DNA from 4 places in the Zoogloea sp. GW822-FHT05C07 genome. Region 1 is predicted to be linked to each of the others. Evidence: predicted binding sites of a transcription regulator. Region 1 holds the regulator's gene; each other region holds the start of a gene.

Region 1 (4,500 bases):
ATCACAAGGATCAAGACAAATGGATGACAACAAGGCCAAGGCCCTCGCCGCTGCCCTTTCGCAGATCGAAAAGCAGTTCGGCAAAGGCTCGATCATGCGCCTCGGTGACGGCGAGGTCGAAAGCGACATCCAGACCGTGTCCACCGGCTCCCTGGGCCTCGACATCGCCCTCGGCATCGGCGGCCTGCCCCGTGGCCGGGTTGTCGAAATCTATGGTCCCGAATCCTCCGGCAAGACCACGCTGACCCTGCAGGTCGTAGCCGAGATGCAGAAGCTCGGCGGCACCGCCGCCTTCATCGACGCCGAACACGCGCTCGACGTCACCTATGCCCAGAAGCTCGGCGTCAATATCGGCGACCTGCTGATCTCCCAGCCGGACACCGGCGAACAGGCCCTCGAGATCGCCGACATGCTGGTGCGTTCCGGCGGCGTGGACGTGGTCATCATCGACTCCGTCGCAGCGCTCACCCCGAAGGCCGAAATCGAAGGCGAGATGGGCGACCAGCTGCCTGGTCTGCAGGCCCGCCTGATGTCCCAGGCCTTGCGCAAGCTCACCGCCAACATCAAGCGCACCAACACGCTGGTGATCTTCATCAACCAGATCCGCATGAAGATCGGCGTGATGTTCGGCAGCCCGGAAACCACCACCGGCGGCAACGCGCTCAAGTTCTACGCATCCGTGCGCATGGACATCCGCCGCATCGGCACCATCAAGAAGAACGACGAGGTGATCGGCTCCGAGACCAAGGTGAAGGTCGTCAAGAACAAGGTCGCCCCGCCGTTCCGCGAAACCCTGTTCGACATCCTGTACGGCGAAGGCACCTCCCGCGAAGGCGAGATCATCGATCTGGGCGTCCAGCACAAGTTCGTCGACAAGTCCGGCGCCTGGTACGCCTACAACGGCGAGAAGATCGGCCAGGGCAAGGACAACGCCCGCGAGTTCCTGAAGACCAACCCGCACATCGCCCGCGAGATCGAGAACAAGATCCGCGTAGCGGTCGGCCTGCCCGAGATGGCCGCGGTGGCTCCGGCAGCCGCAGCGGCGGCCTGACGAAGCGGCCCCGGACGGCACGCCGATGACTGCAAGCCTGCATGAGCGCGCGCTACGCTGCCTGGCCCAGCGGGAACACTCCCGCGTGGAGCTGGCGCGCAAGCTCGGCACGCTCGGCAGCCACGAGGAGGTCGATGCCGAGCTCAACCGCCTCGTAGACCTCGGCCTGCTGTCCGATGCCCGTTTTGCCGACGCCTACGTGCGCGCCAAGGCCAGCCGCTTCGGTGCCGCCCGCCTGAAACTGGAACTGAGCCGCCGCGGGGTATCCTCCGAACTGATCGGCGACGCGATCGCGGAAAACACCGCTGAGAGCGAATTCGAACGGGCACGCGACATCCACCGCCGAAAATTCTCCACGCCGCCCGCAGACGCGCGAGAATGGGCACGGCAGGCGAGATTCCTTCAAGGTCGCGGCTTTTCCACCGAAATCATTCGTAGAGTCCTGAAAGAACACCCCGGCGATGAGCCTGCTTAAAGTCAGCAACCTGCGCAAGAAGTACAAGGCCCGCACGGTCGTTCACGACGTTTCCTTCAACGTCGGCAGTGGCGAGGTCGTCGGCCTGCTCGGCCCCAATGGCGCCGGCAAGACCACCTGCTTCTACATGATCGTCGGCCTGGTGGCCGCCGACGGCGGCGAGATCACCCTCGACGACGAGGTGCTGACCCATCGCCCGATCCACCAGCGCGCGCGCCTGGGGCTGTCCTACCTGCCGCAGGAGATGAGTGTCTTCCGCAAGCTGACGGTGGCCGAGAACATCCAGGCTGTGCTCGAGCTGCAGAGCCTATCCAAGGCCCAGATCGCCAGCCGCCTCGACGAATTGCTGAACGAGCTGGGCATCGAGCACCTGCGCGACAGTACCGCCATCTCCCTGTCCGGCGGTGAGCGCCGTCGCTGCGAGATCGCCCGCGCCCTGGCCACCGCCCCCCGCCTGATCCTGCTCGACGAGCCCTTCGCCGGCGTCGACCCGATCGCCGTCATCGACATCCAGAAGATCATCCGCTTCCTGAAGGACAAGGGGATCGGTGTGCTGATCACCGACCACAACGTCCGTGAAACCCTCGGCATCTGCGATCGTGCCTTCATCATCAACGCCGGCGAGGTGCTGGCCAGCGGCCGCCCGGACGAGATCGTTCACAACGAACAGGTCCGCCAGGTATACCTCGGCGAGCACTTCAGGCTCTGAGGCCCGATACGACTCATGAAGCCCAGCCTTCAGCTCAAACTCTCCCAGCATCTCGCGCTGACGCCCCAGCTGCAGCAGTCCATCAAGCTGCTGCAGTTGTCGACCCTCGAACTCAACCAGGAGATCGAGAAGATCCTCCTGGAAAACCCCATGCTCGAGCGGGAGGAGCCCGAGGGCGACCTCGGCTCGAGCCGCGTCGAGGCGCCCGGCCCCGTGGCGCCGGCGGGCAGCGAAGCCGCCCACGAGCGCGAGCAGGAGCAATCCCGGGAGGCGGAACGCGAGCGCGAGCCGGACCACGATTTCGACGGCAGCGGCGAAGCCGGCGAATGGGCTGCGGCGGGTAGCGGCGGGCAGCGCGACGACGACGACGAGACCGACTTCCAGGAGTTCCAGGCCGCCGTGCCATCCCTGCGCGACCACCTGGACGCTCAGGTCGCCCTGACCCCGCTGTCCGACCGGGACAGGGCGCTGGTGCGCTTCCTCATCGAGGCCCTCGACGACGACGGCTACCTCAGCCAGGATCTGGCTGACCTGCTGCCGCTGCTGCCCCCCGAGCTGGAAATCGAGCTCGACGATCTCAAGATCGCGCTGCGCCAGATCCAGAGCCTGGACCCGGCCGGCATCGGCGCCCAGGACGTGGGCCAGTGCCTGGCCTTGCAGCTGCATACCCAGCCCCCCGGCGAAGCCCGCGACCTGGCCATCGCCATCGTCAGCGAACACCTCGAACTGCTGGCTGCCCGCGACTTCCTGAAGATCAAGCGCGCCCTGCGCTGCAGCGACGACACGCTGCGCGAGGCCCATGCGCTGATCCTCAGCCTCAACCCGCGCCCCGGCGCCCAGTTCTCCCAGGCCGACACCCGCTATGTGGTCCCCGACGTGGTGGTCCGCAAGATGCGTAACAACTGGGTCGTCAGCCTCAATCCCGACGCGATGCCGCGCCTGCGCATCAACCAGCTGTATGCCCAGATCCTGCGCGACAACCGCGGCGCCAGCGGTTCCCTGTCCAGCCACCTGCAGGAAGCACGCTGGCTGATCAAGAACGTGCAGCAGCGTTTCGACACCATCCAGCGGGTTTCGCAAGCGATCGTTGACCGCCAGCGCCAGTTCTTCGATTATGGCGATGTGGCAATGCGACCGCTGACCCTGCGGGAAATTGCCGAACAACTGGATCTACACGAATCCACCGTTTCGCGGGTGACCACCCAAAAGTACATGGCCACACCGCGGGGCATTTTCGAGTTCAAGTATTTTTTCGGCAGTCACGTTGCCACCGACAGCGGTGGGGCTGCTTCCTCGACGGCGATTCGGGCGCTGATTCGCCAGCTCGTGGGAGCGGAAGACAAGAAGAAACCCTTGTCCGACGCCAAGATTGCCGAGTTGTTGGGCCAGCAGGGTATCGTCGTGGCTCGTCGGACAATTGCAAAATACCGCGAGTCCCTCGATATTCCGCCGGTCAGTCTGCGCAAAACCATCTGACAGAAAGGTAGCAACCATGAACCTCAACATCACGGGGCATCACGTCGAAGTTACGCCGGCCATCCGCGAGTACGTCACGAGCAAGCTGGACCGCGTGATCCGTCACTTCGACAACGTCACCAGCGTCGGCGTGATCCTCTCGGTGGAAAAGCTGCGTCAGAAGGCCGAAGTTACCGTGCACGTGCGCGGCAAGGACATCTTCGTCGAGAACGAAGATGCCGACATGTACGCAGCCATCGACGGGCTGATCGACAAGCTCGACCGCCAGGTCCTGAAGTACAAGGACAAGACCAGCGACCACGGTCACGACTCCCTGAAGCAACACCTCGCCGAGTCCTGATTCCCGGCGTCGCGTAATACCCTTTTCCCCGGGACCGTTGTGGCTATAATGCGCCCCAATTGACACAACGGCCCCGGCGGCCTCCGCCTCCGGATCTTCCTGAATCGCCTTTCACCGGCAACCTGTGTCGGCCCGTTCCGCACACGGGAGAGTCCTCGCATGAACCTCATCGCCAAACTTCTGCCGCCGACCAACGTGGTCGTCGGACTCGAGGCGAGCAGCAAGAAGCGCGCTTTCGAGCAAGCCGGCCTGCTGTTCGAGAACAACCACGGCATCGGCCGCAGCACAGTCTTCGACAGCCTGTTTGCCCGCGAGAAGCTCGGCTCGACCGGCCTCGGCCAGGGCATCGCCATTCCCCACGGCCGCATCAAGGGCCTCAAGGAGGCGCTGGGTGCCTTCATCCGCCTCGCCGAGCCGGTACCCTTCGACGCCCCCGACGGACGCCCCGT
Region 2 (4,500 bases), 1.5 Mb from region 1:
TCGTCGGACAGGCGCTGCAGCGTGCGGTAAAGCGAGGTCTTTTCCTCGGCAAGCGTCGTCAGGGTGTCGATCTTGCCGGCGATCAGCAAGGCCTCCTCCTGCTGCAGCAGTGCGATGAAGCTCTGCAGGCCGCTGCGCTCCTCGCCGATGAGCACGGCAAGGCGATGAATGAAGGTCTGATCGACGGTTGCCATGCTCTATCAGGCGCGCCCGGTCTGGGTGGCCAGCATCTGGCGAACGCTTTCGATCAGCCCGTCCGCGACCTTGCCGGTATCCACCTTGAAGTGACCCTGGCTCATGGCCTGCTTGATCTCATCGACCTTGGCGCTGTCCACGACGGGGGTGCTGGCGATGGTTTCTTCCATCTGTTGCATGCGCGACGACAGGGAGGAGATCTCGACCTTGTCGGTATCGCTGCTGCTCGATTGCGTCCTGGTGCTGTCCTTGGTTGCACGGGTTCGTCCGTCGCTGGACGGCAGGCCACCGGTCGCTTTGACTGAGTTTTCAATCTTCACGGTCTTGTCCTTTCTTCCACAAGTCGTTCAGGTCAACGACGCGCAGGGCCAAAACTTTAACCCGTTTGAATGTCATGGAGGCCGTGCATTACGGGGTGATGATCTCGATGAACCCGCCGTTGCGGGCAATGCCGCGCACGACCTGGCCGGTGCTCAGGCGGACCTGCGCGCCCTGGCCGTCGGGGGCCGTGCTCAGCGCCGTTCCGTCGTTGGCCACCTGAAAGCCGGGGCCGCGGGAAATGACCTTCACCGGCTGGCCCTGGACGACGGCCGGCGGCAGGCGCAAGTGGCTGGCGGCCAGCGGCTTGCCGGCGGCCAGGGAGATGCGCGCGGCGTAGCCGACGGCCTGTGACGGGTCGGTCAGTACATCCGGAGCCTGGGCGCTCAGCTCACCGGTTTCGTGGCGCAGGTCGCTGGGCCCGACGATCTGCCCGGCCAGCAGGGGGGCCGCCGTGACCAGATAGACGCCCCGGACCCGGACGTCTGCGGGCACGTAAGCGGACCAGGGGGTCGGTGCCAGGCAGCGCACGCCGACGGTCAGGCGGCCCCACGGGCGGCTGCCGGGAGGCATGAAGGCTTCCAGTTGAAGGCAGGGCGGGAGGACGTTGTCGGCGGCGAAGTCGCCCACCTGCACATGTACCTCGCCGGGCAGGCTGCGGCTCTGGATGTTGAGGAAGCGTGAGACTTCGGCGCGTACCGGGGCGGGGTCCTGGCGGGCGACGGCCGGGAGCGCCAGTGTGCACAGGCCCAGCAGGGCCAGTACGGGCATGAGGCGGAGCAGGACGGACTTCATGGGGCGAAGGTTTGGACGGATGTCCTTATTCGACCACGTCCAGCAGGATAGTGCGAAAAAAATCAGCAGATCTTTTCCGGCAGGCGTGACGCAAGGGGCGGCACTTGCCGGTATGGGCGGCAAAGTTTGCCGTTGCCGCTGGAGCTGCGGTGCCTGTCGCGCAAATTGACGAGGGATTCACCGCCTGTTTGGGCCATCGGAAGGCGTGCCCGTGGCGTAGAGTGCTTGGCACGGAAGCTGCATTGAAATGATCTAGAACCGCGGTGCCTTGTTTGGCGAGTTGTATATCGGCACCGATGGAAACGAACTTTAGGGGTGAATCGAATGGCCGATCGACTGGACAACGAGTTGCGCTTTCACCAGGCAGCGCTCAACGTGCGGGCGTATCGCCAGCAGGTGATCGCTTCCAACATCGCCAATGCCGACACGCCCAACTACAAGGCCCGTGACGTCGATTTCCGCGAAGCCCTGAACGGCGCGCTGGGTGGCAAGACGAGCGGCCTGCCGCTTACCACGACCTCGGTCGGCCATCTGCCGGGCAGCGCCGGCAATGTGCTGGACGCCAGCCTCAAGTACCGGACGGAAGAGCAGGGCGCCATCGACGGCAACACGGTGAGCATGGATGCGGAGCGCAGCGCGTTTGCCGAGAACTCGGTCCAGTACCAGGCCAGCATCACCTTCATCAACGGCCTGCTGCGCTCCATGCAGCAAGCCATCCAGGGCCAATAAGGAGCGTATCGTGAGCATGCTCAACGTCTTCCACGTGGCCGGCAGTGCGCTGAACGCCCAGGCTCTGCGCCTCAACACCACCGCCAGCAACCTGGCCAACGCCGACAGCATCACCTCCAGCAACGGCCAGCCCTACAAGGCCAAGCAGGTGGTCTTCGCGGCGACGCCGATGGCCGGGCCGGGCGCCCAGGGCGTGCAGGTTACGCAGATCGTCGAAAGCGCCGCACCGATGCGCATGGTGTACGACCCGAAGAGCCCAGCCGCCAATGGGGAAGGCTATGTGGCGCTGCCGAACGTGAACGTGGTCGAGGAAATGACCAACATGATTTCGGCTTCCCGGGCCTACCAGACCAACGCCGAGGTCATGGGGACGGCCAAGTCCCTGATGGAAAAAACCCTGGCCATTGGCCAGTAAGCGTAACGGAGCACGATGATGAGTACCGTCAATTCGACCACTTCGACCAACGCCGCGGATGTCCTGGCTGCCCTGCAGAAGTCCTCGACGACAACCACCGCCAAGACCGATGATTCGCAGACCCGTTTCCTGAAGCTGCTCACCGAGCAGCTCAAGAACCAGGATCCGCTGAACCCCACCGACAATGCGCAGATGACGTCGCAGCTGGCCCAGATCAGCACCGTGAACGGCATCGACAAGCTCAACGCGACGCTGACTTCCCTGCTCGACCAGTCCCAGTCCAGCGACGCGCTGCAGGCCGCCGCGCTGGTGGGCAAGGGCGTGATGGTCGCCGGCAGCGCCTTGACCCTGTCGAGCAGCAAGGCTTACGGTGGCTTCGAGGTCGCCAGTGCCGCGGACAAGGTGACGGTCACGATCAAGGACGCCAGCGGCAACGAGGTGCGCAAGATGGAACTAGGTCCCGTCGACGAAGCCGGGGTCTACAACTTTGCTTGGGATGGCACGACCAACAGCGGCGCCGTCGCGGCGGATGGCAAGTACACGGTCAGCGTCAGTGCAACCCGGGGCGATACCGATGTGAAGCCGACAGCGCTGACCCTCACCACGGTCAACAGCGTGCTGCGTTCCAGCGCCGGCAGCGTGTCGCTGGACGTGGGGTCGGGCGGGACCGTGGGCTTGTCCGACATCAAGCAGATTCTGTAAGCGGAGACGAAAATGGCATTCCAACAAGGTTTGAGCGGCCTGTCGATTGCGTCCAAGGCGCTCGATGCGATCAGCAACAACGTGTCCAACTCCGGGACCGTCGGCTACAAGCAAGCCGTTGCCCAGTTCTCCGACGTCTTCGCAGCCTCGCTGGCCAGCGGCGGAACCCAGGTCGGTATCGGCGCCCAGGTTGCCAAGGTCTCCCAGCAGTTCGGCCAAGGCAACATCACGACCAGCACCAATGGCCTGGATCTGGCGATCAACGGCCAGGGCTTCTTCCGCATGGACAACGAGGGGGCCATCACCTATAGCCGGAACGGCCAGTTCGAGACCGACAAGAACGGCTACATCGTGAATGCCCAGGGTTTGCGTCTGACCGGCAAGGTTGCCGACGCGAACGGCGTGCTGACCGGTGCTACCGGCGACCTCAAGCTCAACCTCAGCGACGCCAAGCCGCAGGCGACCAGCAGTGCCGGCTACAACGTCAACCTGGACTCCCGTTCGGCCACGCCCACGTCGCTCACCGCCGCTTCGGGCAAGAGTGCAGCGATCGCGTCGCTGACCGGTGCTGCGCCGGCCTTCACGCTGGCGGCGACCGATCAGCTGACCTTCCAGCTCGACGGCGAAACTGGCTCCACGGTGGTGAACATGCCGGCAGGAACCTATAACGACGTGGGCTCCCTGGCCTCGGCCATCCAGACCGCCATCGACCAGAGCTCCCTCAAGGGGCGCATCAAGGTGTCGGGCGACAGCACGCCGGCCCTCACCTTCACGTCGGCCCGTACCGGTCGTTTGTCCAATATCACTGTTACCGGCACGCCCGCGTCCTTGCTGCCCACTACGACCACGCAGGGCAGCAATGCCAACTTCAGCATCACCGATCCGTCGAGCTATACCAGCTCCACGTCCCAGACGGTGTACGACTCCCTCGGCAATCCGCACACCCAGTCCCTGTATTTCGTGAAGACCGCCCAGGCCAACACCTGGGATGTGTACAGCAGCCTGGATGGGCTGCCGCCGCAGATCAACCCGGACGCCAAGACGCTGAACCCGGCCACCACCGAGAACCGCTGGATGTCGATCAGCTTCGACAGCAACGGGGTGTTCCAGAGCTCCAGCCTGTACCAGATCGACCCGGCCAACCCGACCCAGATGGCTTATGTGCAGAGCCCGAGCTCCAAGATCCAGGTTGGCTACGATATCTCGACCGGTGCCACCAGCCAGTTGACCTTCGACGTGGATCTGGCCGGTACGACCCAGTTCGGCAACAGCTACGGGATCAACCAGCTGACCCAGGACGGTTTCACCACCGGCAAGCTGTCGGGCCTGAGCGTCAGCGCCGACGG
Region 3 (4,500 bases), 1.8 Mb from region 1:
GCAGCCTCCGCGATCCGACGCTTGAGACAGTCCGGGCAGTAGCAGGCTCCCACGTCGCCGGCTGGTATCGCCGGGACATCCAGCGCCAGCGGCAGGCTGGCACACCAGCACTCAGTCAGGTCAGCGTTCATGCCACAGGTGAAAGCCGCACCACAGGCCGGGCACCGGTTGGTGGCCGCCACCTTGTCCTTCTGTTCCATCGTCTCGCTCCGTTTGATCCACCTCAAGTCTACCCTGCCCCGCCCTTGAACGACGGCGCCCCTCTCCCTATACAACAAGCAGGGAGGGCCGAAAACCCTCGATCAAGGCCAGCAGAAGAAGGAGACCACCATGAGCAACATCACTCGCCGTGACCCTCTGGACGATCTGTTCCACGGCTTTTTCGTTCGCCCGGTCGAGTATGCGGGCGCGCCCGTCGAAGCACCGCAGATGCGTGTAGACGTGAAGGAGGCCGCTGACGCCTACCAGGTGCATGCGGAGTTGCCGGGCGTCAAGAAGGAAGACATCCACATACACATCGACGGCCAGGTGGTGTCGATCAGCGCCGAACGCAAGCAGGAAAAGGAGGTGAAGGAAGGCGAACGGGTACTGCGCACCGAGCGCTATTTCGGCGAGGTATCCCGCAGCTTCCAGCTTGGCGCCGATGTGGATGAAGCAAATGCCTCGGCACGCTTCGCCGACGGCGTGCTCGAACTGACATTGCCCAAGAAGGCTCCGGCCCGGAGCAAGCGCCTCGTCATCGAGTAAGGCTCCATCCACGCAACATTTGAGCGGCAGCATGGAGCGGGAGGAGCGATCCTCCCGCTCTTTTTGTTTCACTCTTCCCGCTTCTTGTTTGAGTGTCGCCTCATTACAATCGCGGGCACACCAAAACAACCTTGCGCTGCAACACATCATGACCGCTGCCATCGACACCTCCGACCTGACCCCGGCCCAGAAAGCCGCCATCATCGCCGAAGCCCTGCCCTACATCCGGCGCTTCCAGGACAAGACCCTGGTCATCAAGTACGGCGGCAACGCGATGACCGACCCGCACCTGAAGGCCTGTTTCGCCCACGATGTGGTGCTCCTCAAGCTGGTCGGCTTCAACCCGGTGGTGGTGCACGGTGGTGGGCCACAGATCGAGAACATGCTGTCCCGCGTCGGCAAGAAGGGCGAGTTCGTGCAGGGCATGCGCGTCACCGATGCCGAGACCATGGAAGTCGTGGAAATGGTGCTCGGCGGCCAGGTGAACAAGGAGATCGTCAATCTGATCAACCAGGCCGGCGGCAAGGCGGTGGGCGTGACCGGCAAGGACTCCAACTTTATCCGCGCCAAGAAGCTGATGATGGAGAACAAGGACGCCCCAGGCGATCTGATCGACATCGGCCAGGTCGGCGACATCACGCAGATCGACCCAAGCCTGATCTCCTTCCTCGACAAGGGCGACTTCATCCCGGTCATCGCGCCGATCGGCGTGGGCCCCGACGGCGAGAGCTACAACATCAACGCCGACGTGGTGGCCGGCAAGCTGGCCGAAGTGCTGAAGGCCGAGAAGCTGGTGCTGCTGACCAACACCCCGGGTGTGCTCGACAAGGACGGCAAGCTGCTGACTGGCCTGACCCCGCGCCAGATCGACGAACTGGTGGCCGACGGCACCCTGTCCGGCGGCATGCTGCCGAAGATCGGCTCGGCCCTCGACGCCGCCCGCAACGGCGTAAAGAGCGTGCACATCATCGACGGCCGCGTCGAACACTGTCTGCTGCTGGAAATCCTCACCGACCACGGCGTCGGCACGATGATCAAGAGCAAGTAAGTCCGCTACCTCTATGGAACTCCGGGGCCGGTCGGATACTCTGCACTTCCCCCAGCCCCGGCTTTTCCGCTCCGCCTCCATGTCCGACCGCCACACACGCCCCCTCGCCCTCGCCCTCTTCGTCGTCTGCAGCAGCCTGCTCGCCTTCGGCCTCTACCTCCAGCACGTCAAGGGCATCGAACCCTGCCCGATGTGCATCATGCAGCGCTATGCCCTGCTGGCCTGCGGCCTCATCGGCCTGGGCGCCGGCCTGCACAACCCCGCCACCAAGGGGCGCTACGCATGGTCGACGCTGCTGGCGGTCGCCGCCCTGGCCGGCGCCGGCGTGGCAGCACGTCAGTCATGGATCCAGTGGTATCCGCCGGAAGTCTCCGAATGCGGCCCAGGCCTGGAATACATGCTGGAGAGTTTCCCGCTGTCCTCCGCACTGCCGATGATCTTCCGCGGCGCCGGCGACTGCTCCATTGTCGACTGGACCTTCCTCGGCCTGTCCATCGCCAACTGGTCCTTCCTGGCTTTCGCCACCATCCTGGTCAGCCTCGCCGTGCATCTGCTGCAGCATCGCAAGTCCGCAGCCTGAACCGACGCCCCAGCTCAGGGCGAGGCGCACCAGCCAAGTGCGCCTCGCTGCCTCTCCGCCCTCCCCTCCTCCTCGTTTTCCCCGTATTTGCCGGGTTTGACGTAATGGCACGGCCATTGCTTTATAGCCATTCAACGAATGTGCGCATGAAGCAATAAAGGCTTTGCTGCATTGCGCACTACCTGAATCCAGGTGCTTGTTGCGCGCCGCCCCCGAGGCTGGCGACGCGGTCCGGCCAACGACGGCCCCGCCGCGATCAACGACGATCTCTCTCCTGCTCAAGGCTTACCCGCCCGCATCGGTCCTGTGCGTCCGGTCCGGGGAGAATCAATGTCGGAGGAATCATGCGCAAACAGAAACTGGTCATGGTCGGCAACGGGATGGCGGGCGTCCGCACGCTGGAAGAGCTGCGGAAAATTGCCCCGGACATGTACGACATCACGGTCTTCGGTGCCGAGCCGCATCCCAACTACAACCGCATCCTGCTCTCCCCGGTGCTCGCCGGCGAGATGACCATCCAGGACATCATCCTCAACGACCTGCAGTGGTACGCGGATAACGACATCACGCTGCACCTGGGCGCGCGGGTCACCGGGATCGACCGTCGCAACCGTTCCATCGTCGCCACCGGCAAAGATGGCCAGCCGATCACCGTCGATTACGACCGCCTGCTGCTGGCCACCGGCTCGACCCCCTTCATGCCGCCGATTCCGGGCAAGGACCTGCCGGGCGTGATCTCCTACCGGGACATCAAGGACACCGACGAGATGATCGACGCGGCGTCCAAGTACCAGCACGCGGTGGTCATCGGCGCCGGCCTGCTGGGCCTGGAAGCAGCCAACGGCCTGGCCCTGCGCGGCATGGACGTGACCGTGGTGCACATCTCCGACTGGATCATGGAGCGCCAGCTCGACCGCACCGCCGGCAAGATGCTGCAGGCCGCCCTCGAAGCCAAGGGCATGAAGTTCAAGCTCAACGCCCAGACTGCCGAGCTGGTGCAGGGCGAATCCGGCCGCGTCTGTGCGATCAAGTTCAAGGATGGCGACAGCCTCCCCGCCGACCTCGTCTGCATCGCCGCCGGCATCCGCCCCAACGTCGAACTAGCCGAGAAGGCCGGCATCCACTGCAACCGCGGCATCGTCGTCAATGACACGCTGCAAACCTACGACCCGCGCATCTACGCCGTCGGCGAATGCGCCAACCACCGCGGCACCGCCTATGGCCTGGTGGCGCCGCTGTTCGAGCAGGCCAAGGTCGCCGCCAACCACCTGGCCATGTACGGCATCGGCCGCTACCAGGGCTCGGTGACCAGCACCAAGCTCAAGGTCACGGGCATCGACGTGTTCTCAGCTGGCGACTTCTCAGGCGCCGAAGGCACCGAGGACATCGTCCTCCACGACCCGGGCGTGGGCGTCTACAAGCGCCTGGTGCTGAAGGACGACAAGCTGGTCGGCGCCGTGCTGTACGGCGACACCAAGGACGGCGCCTGGTACTTCCAGCTGCTTAAGGACGAACAGGACATCCGCGACATCCGCGACAACCTGGTGTTCGGCAACTCCCACCTGGGCGACGTCGGCCACAAGGGCAACAGCCTGGCCGCCAGCATGCCCGACACCGCCGAGGTGTGCGGCTGCAACGGCGTGTGCAAGGGCACCATCGTCAAGGCCATCAAGGAACAAGGCCTCTTCACGCTGGAGGACGTGCGCAAGCACACCAAGGCCTCCAGCTCCTGCGGCTCCTGTACCGGTCTGGTCGAGCAGATCCTCGCCTCGACGATCGGCGGCGCCTACCAGCCGGCCGACTCCAACAACAAGGCGGTGTGCGGCTGTACCGACCATTCCCACGGCGACGTGCGCAAGGCCATCCGGGACAACAAGCTGTTGTCGGTAGCCGACACGCAGAAGTTCCTGGCCTGGAAGACGCCCAACGGCTGCGCCACCTGCCGCCCGGCCCTCAACTACTACTGCCTGTCCACCTGGCCCCACGAGGCCATCGACGACCCGCAGAGCCGCTTCATCAACGAGCGGGCCCACGCCAACATCCAGAAGGATGGCACCTACTCGGTGGTACCGCGCATGTGGGGCGGCCTGACCACCCCCGACGAACTGCGCGCCATTGCCGACGC
Region 4 (4,500 bases), 210 kb from region 1:
GACTGGTTGAGGGTGTGCATGGCGGAGATGACCCGCCCGTGTTCGTCGAGGGTCGCGAGGGCATCGCGCAGCCCGGCGAAGGTGTCCTCGATACGTGTGAAGGCGGCGCCGGTTTCCTGGTTGGCGCGGGCCACGCTGGCCGCGCTCTCCTGGCGAAAACCCTGCAGGCCGTGCTGGAAGTCGGTGAAATCAAGCAGCCGGGAGGCGCTCTTGGCATTGGCGACGGTGTCGCCGGCGAGGGCGCGGATGCTGTCGGCGACCACCGCGAAGGCACGCCCCTGTTCGCCGGCGCTGGCAGCCTGGATGGCGGCATTGAGGGCCAGCAGGTCGAGGTCGCGGCCGATCTTCTCGAGCACCTTGACCACTTCGCCGATGCGCGCGACCTTGGCCGACAGCGTGGCTTCCAGTTCGGCCAGGCCCGCGTCGATGGTGCCGGCGCTGGCGGCGAGGGTAGCTTCGGCCTGCTCGCGCAGCGCGTGGGCTTCCTCGCTGCCGTCCTGCATGCGGCGTTGGCCGCGTTCTATCTCCAGGGTCATCGCGCCGATGCGGGCTTCCACTTCGCCCAAGTGGGCGGCGTGGGCGGTTTCGGCATTCATGCCGTGGCGGATCAGATGGGCGATGTGGCGACCCCACAGGGCCAGACGCCGGCCCGGCGACGGCGGGGCCGGCGGAGCCGCGATGGGCTCCGGGGCCCCGCCGCCGACGGTGTCGTCGGCGGCCATGAAGTCGTTTCCGCGGGGCCCGAACAGGCCCTTCATAAAACGATTCATCGACATGGGCTCAGTCGTGGTAGGCAGACTCGCCGTGGGTGCTCAGGTCGAGGCCTTCGCGCTCCGCGTCTTCCTCGACCCGCAGGCCGATGACCATGTCCACCAGCTTGAAGGCGATGTAGGACACCACGCCGGACCACACCACCGCGGTGCCCACGCCCCAGGCCTGGGCGACCAGCTGGGCGCCCATGTCGTACGGGGCGACGGCGTTGGCGACATAGTCGTAGACACCGGTGCCGCCCAGTTCGGGGGAGGCGAACACGCCGGTCAGCAGCGCACCGAGGATGCCGCCGACGCCATGCACGCCGAACACGTCGAGGGTGTCGTCCATGCCGAGCATGCGCTTGAGGCCATTGACGCCCCAGTAGCACACCAGGCCGCCGAGCAGGCCCATGATGATGGCGCCCATCGGGCCGACCAGGCCGCAGGCCGGGGTGATCACGACGAGGCCGGCGATGGCGCCGGAGATCGCGCCGAGCATCGACGGCTTGCCCTTGAAGATCGCTTCGATCAAGGTCCACGCAACGGTTGCCGCGCAGGTGGCGACCAGCGTGTTGAAGAAGGCCAGGCCCGCGGTGGCGCCGGCTTCCAGGGACGAGCCGACGTTGAAGCCGAACCAGCCGACCCACAGCAGGGAGCCGCCGACCATCGTCATCGTCAGGCTGTGCGGGGCCATCGATTCACGGCGGTAGCCAAGGCGCGGGCCGATCATGAAGGCGCCGATCAGCGCGGCGATACCGGCGTTGATGTGCACCACGGTGCCGCCAGCGAAGTCGAGGGCGCCCTTGTTGAACAGGAAGCCACCCACTTCAGCCGCCTTTTCGGCCGCTTCGGCGGAGGTGAAGGCATCCGGGCCGGCCCAGTACCACACCATGTGGGCCATCGGGATGTAGGAGAAGGTGAACCACAGCACCATGAAGGCCAGCACCGCGGTGAATTTGATGCGCTCGGCGAAGCCGCCGATGATCAGTGCCGGGGTGATCGCCGCGAAGGTCAGCTCGAAGGACGCGAAGATGTACTCCGGCAGCACGACGCCCTTGCTGAAGGTGGCGGCCACGGTGTCCGGCGTGACGCCCTTCATGAACAGCTTGTCGAAGCCGCCGATGAAGGCATTGCCGTCCGTGAAGGCCAGGCTGTAGCCGTAAACGGCCCACAGCACGCCGAGCAGGCAGAAGATCACCAGCGACTGCATGAGGATCGACAGCATGTTCTTGCTGCGGACCATGCCGCCGTAGAACAGGCCGAGGCCGGGGGCTGCCATCATCACCACCAGCAGCGTGGCGGTGATCAGCCAGGCGGTGTCGCCCTTGTTGGGAACGGGGGCGGCTGCCGCAGGGGCTGCCGGTGTTGCGGCTGTGGCAGTTGCGGCTGTGGCAGTTGCGGCTGTGGCAGTTGCGGCTGTGGCCGCCGGAGTGGCGGCGGCGCTGATGGTCGCCGCAGCGGCCGGGGCATCGTCGGCCCAGCCGGGCATCGCGAAACAGAGGGCGAAAAGCAGGGTTGCCAGGGCAAGAATGCGTTTCATGGGAGCGCTCCTAAAGGGCTTCGATACCGGCTTCGCCGGTGCGGATGCGGACGGCCTTCTGCAGGTCGAAGACGAAGATCTTTCCGTCGCCGATCTTGCCGGTGGCGGCGGCCTGCTCGATGGCGGCGATCGCGCTTTCCAGCACGTCGTCGGGCACGGCAACCTCCACTTTCACCTTGGGCAGGAAGTCCACGACGTACTCGGCACCCCGGTACAGCTCGGTGTGCCCCTTCTGACGGCCGAAGCCTTTCACATCGGTGACGGTGACACCGTTCACGCCGACGGCATTGAGGGCCAGGCGGACCTCGTCGAGCTTGAACGGCTTGATGATTGCGCTAATCCATTTCATTGGAACCTCCATGGGAGGCCCGGCAACCGCAAGGAAGCCGGACGGGATGTGGGCGGGTTTTCATAGGCGGCATTGCATGTAAAGAACAAAAGTTTCACATGGAGAAAAGCACGAGCTATGCCAAGCCGCCAATCCCTACAGAACCAAGGGGTTTAACAAAATGAAAATAAATTTCACGCACTAAAAAACGGCGTGGAGGTCAAAACTGCACCAAGTCGGGCAGCCGGAAAGGGGAGGAGACGCGACGAAGAGGCGTTGGGAAAGCGACAGAAAAGTCGCAATCCGACGTGGAATACAGGCTGTATCCTGCTGGATACGTAATACGGTAATACTGGTATGTCGTTTGCTTGGCTAGAACCGTATCAATGTTGAGGAGGGATGAGACATGTTCTCTGCATTCTGGCGGCACTGCCTGGACCGACTGGAAGCCGGCCTGGCCTGGATCACCGACACGACCCGCGACTCCCGTTCGGCGCGCCTTGCGACGATGGGCCTGCAGGGCCCCGAGGAACGAGATGCGGGGCCCGACGGCCTGCATATGCGGCAGTTCGGCGGCTGGCGCTGAGGGGGCTCCAAGCCGGTATTTCGTTTCCCTCGGGCGTGCCCGGTTGCATGCCCGGGTGAAGCTGTCTGACTGACTGTTTCCTGCCGCGGGCGGCCCGAGAGCCCGCAGGTCGGCTGATTGTCATGAACCCGCCCCGCGCTTGGCCGCGCAGGGCGGGCTTCGATTTTTTGAAGCATGACTTTCGACTAGCTGTCGCGAGTCTTGCAAATCTGCAATTTTTGCCAAATAAATGTAAAAACGACAGGTCAGCCGTGATCTTTTCACTCTTGTGGGTTGAGGTTCGTCCTTATTGTGGACTCATCCCGGCAGTCACCACGCAGCAACGGGACCCAAACCACTACTGCGTTAGCGACTTAACCCACAGGAGTTCATTTATGACATACCCCACTACAGCACCGCGCTTTTCCGGCGTGCTGAAAGCCGCAGCAATCGGCGCCTGCACCATGGCGCTGCCGCTGTCCGCCCACGCATTGCTGGTGACCACCACCGCCGACGCCAGCTTCAACGACAGCGCATCGGTCAGCGATCCCAAAGGTGGCGGTGCCACCACGCTGAACAACGTCGCCCTGGGCAGCAGCAGCGTCGCCCAGTTTGATTCCAGCCTGGGCGTGCTGACCGGCGCCACTATCAACGTGACCTCGTCCCGCACCCTGTCCGTCGCCTCGACCGCGACGGCTGGTGGTGGCAACGGTAATAACAATGCTGTGCATACCCAGGGTTCCGGTAGCAGCGGTGCGCAGATCACGGCGCCCGGTGTGACTCGTACCTTCTCCACGCTGAGTGCCAGCGATACCTGCAATGGCCTGCGAAAGGGTGCCTGCAGCGACGGTTCGACCAGCGCCAGCGTCGCCACCAACCTGACCGGCGCGGCCAACGCGGCCGACCTGAACGCCTATGTGGGCAGCAGCTCGGTGCTGGTCAATCGCAGCGCGTCGACGCTGAGCGCATCCCAGACCGGCAGTGCATTTACCGGTGCGGAAACGACCACCGCGGCGCTCAACTGGTCCGGAACCGTGAATGCCACGTATTCCTACCTGCTGCACGCCGCGCCGACGATCAACGGTTCGACCTCGTCCGTGGTGACCATCGATCTGGGGAGCTTCCTGACCGGTACGCCGGCCAGCCTGCTGTTCTCCCTGTCCAACCTGGCCGGCGATCGTGTCGGCCTGGACCTGGACGCGATCAATGCCAGCGGCGACACCGGTGTGTTGTACACCGACCTGTCCACCTTCAGCGAGCTGAACCCGGGCGACACGCTGTTGTTCACCGCGCTGCTCGACACGTCGCTGCCCGG

The links. The regulator sigma-54, encoded in region 1, starts transcription at its own class of promoters, with help from an activator protein. The targets are predictions, from matches to a motif close to TGGCACGCTTNCTGCTNA.
Region 2: the regulator sigma-54 is predicted to act here: its motif matches at 1,535-1,552, upstream of flgB (flagellar basal body rod protein FlgB).
Region 3: the regulator sigma-54 is predicted to act here: its motif matches at 2,481-2,498, upstream of nirB (nitrite reductase large subunit NirB).
Region 4: the regulator sigma-54 is predicted to act here: its motif matches at 2,747-2,764, upstream of AC3QL2_RS11980 (P-II family nitrogen regulator).

What each region holds. Positions count from the first base shown of each region.
Region 1 is NZ_CM179510.1:2,748,342-2,752,841, reverse strand. It holds gene recA (recombinase RecA) at 20-1,051, shown strand; gene recX (recombination regulator RecX) at 1,077-1,526, shown strand; gene lptB (LPS export ABC transporter ATP-binding protein) at 1,513-2,235, shown strand; gene AC3QL2_RS12940 (RNA polymerase factor sigma-54) at 2,251-3,711, shown strand; gene hpf (ribosome hibernation-promoting factor, HPF/YfiA family) at 3,728-4,051, shown strand; gene ptsN (PTS IIA-like nitrogen regulatory protein PtsN) at 4,211-4,500, shown strand, end outside.
Region 2 is NZ_CM179510.1:1,248,013-1,252,512, reverse strand. It holds gene AC3QL2_RS05930 (flagella synthesis protein FlgN) at 1-194, opposite strand, end outside; gene flgM (flagellar biosynthesis anti-sigma factor FlgM) at 201-515, opposite strand; gene flgA (flagellar basal body P-ring formation chaperone FlgA) at 604-1,308, opposite strand; gene flgB (flagellar basal body rod protein FlgB) at 1,633-2,037, shown strand; gene flgC (flagellar basal body rod protein FlgC) at 2,048-2,452, shown strand; gene AC3QL2_RS05905 (flagellar hook assembly protein FlgD) at 2,471-3,154, shown strand; gene AC3QL2_RS05900 (flagellar hook protein FlgE) at 3,167-4,500, shown strand, end outside.
Region 3 is NZ_CM179510.1:984,822-989,321, forward strand. It holds gene AC3QL2_RS04675 (cysteine-rich CWC family protein) at 1-200, opposite strand, end outside; gene nudB (dihydroneopterin triphosphate diphosphatase) at 1-25, shown strand, start outside; gene AC3QL2_RS04680 (Hsp20/alpha crystallin family protein) at 331-747, shown strand; gene argB (acetylglutamate kinase) at 896-1,795, shown strand; gene AC3QL2_RS04690 (disulfide bond formation protein B) at 1,875-2,375, shown strand; gene nirB (nitrite reductase large subunit NirB) at 2,720-4,500, shown strand, end outside.
Region 4 is NZ_CM179510.1:2,541,883-2,546,382, forward strand. It holds gene AC3QL2_RS11970 (methyl-accepting chemotaxis protein) at 1-722, opposite strand, end outside; gene AC3QL2_RS11975 (ammonium transporter) at 781-2,292, opposite strand; gene AC3QL2_RS11980 (P-II family nitrogen regulator) at 2,303-2,641, opposite strand; gene AC3QL2_RS11985 (hypothetical protein) at 3,027-3,206, shown strand; gene AC3QL2_RS11990 (PEP-CTERM sorting domain-containing protein) at 3,581-4,500, shown strand, end outside.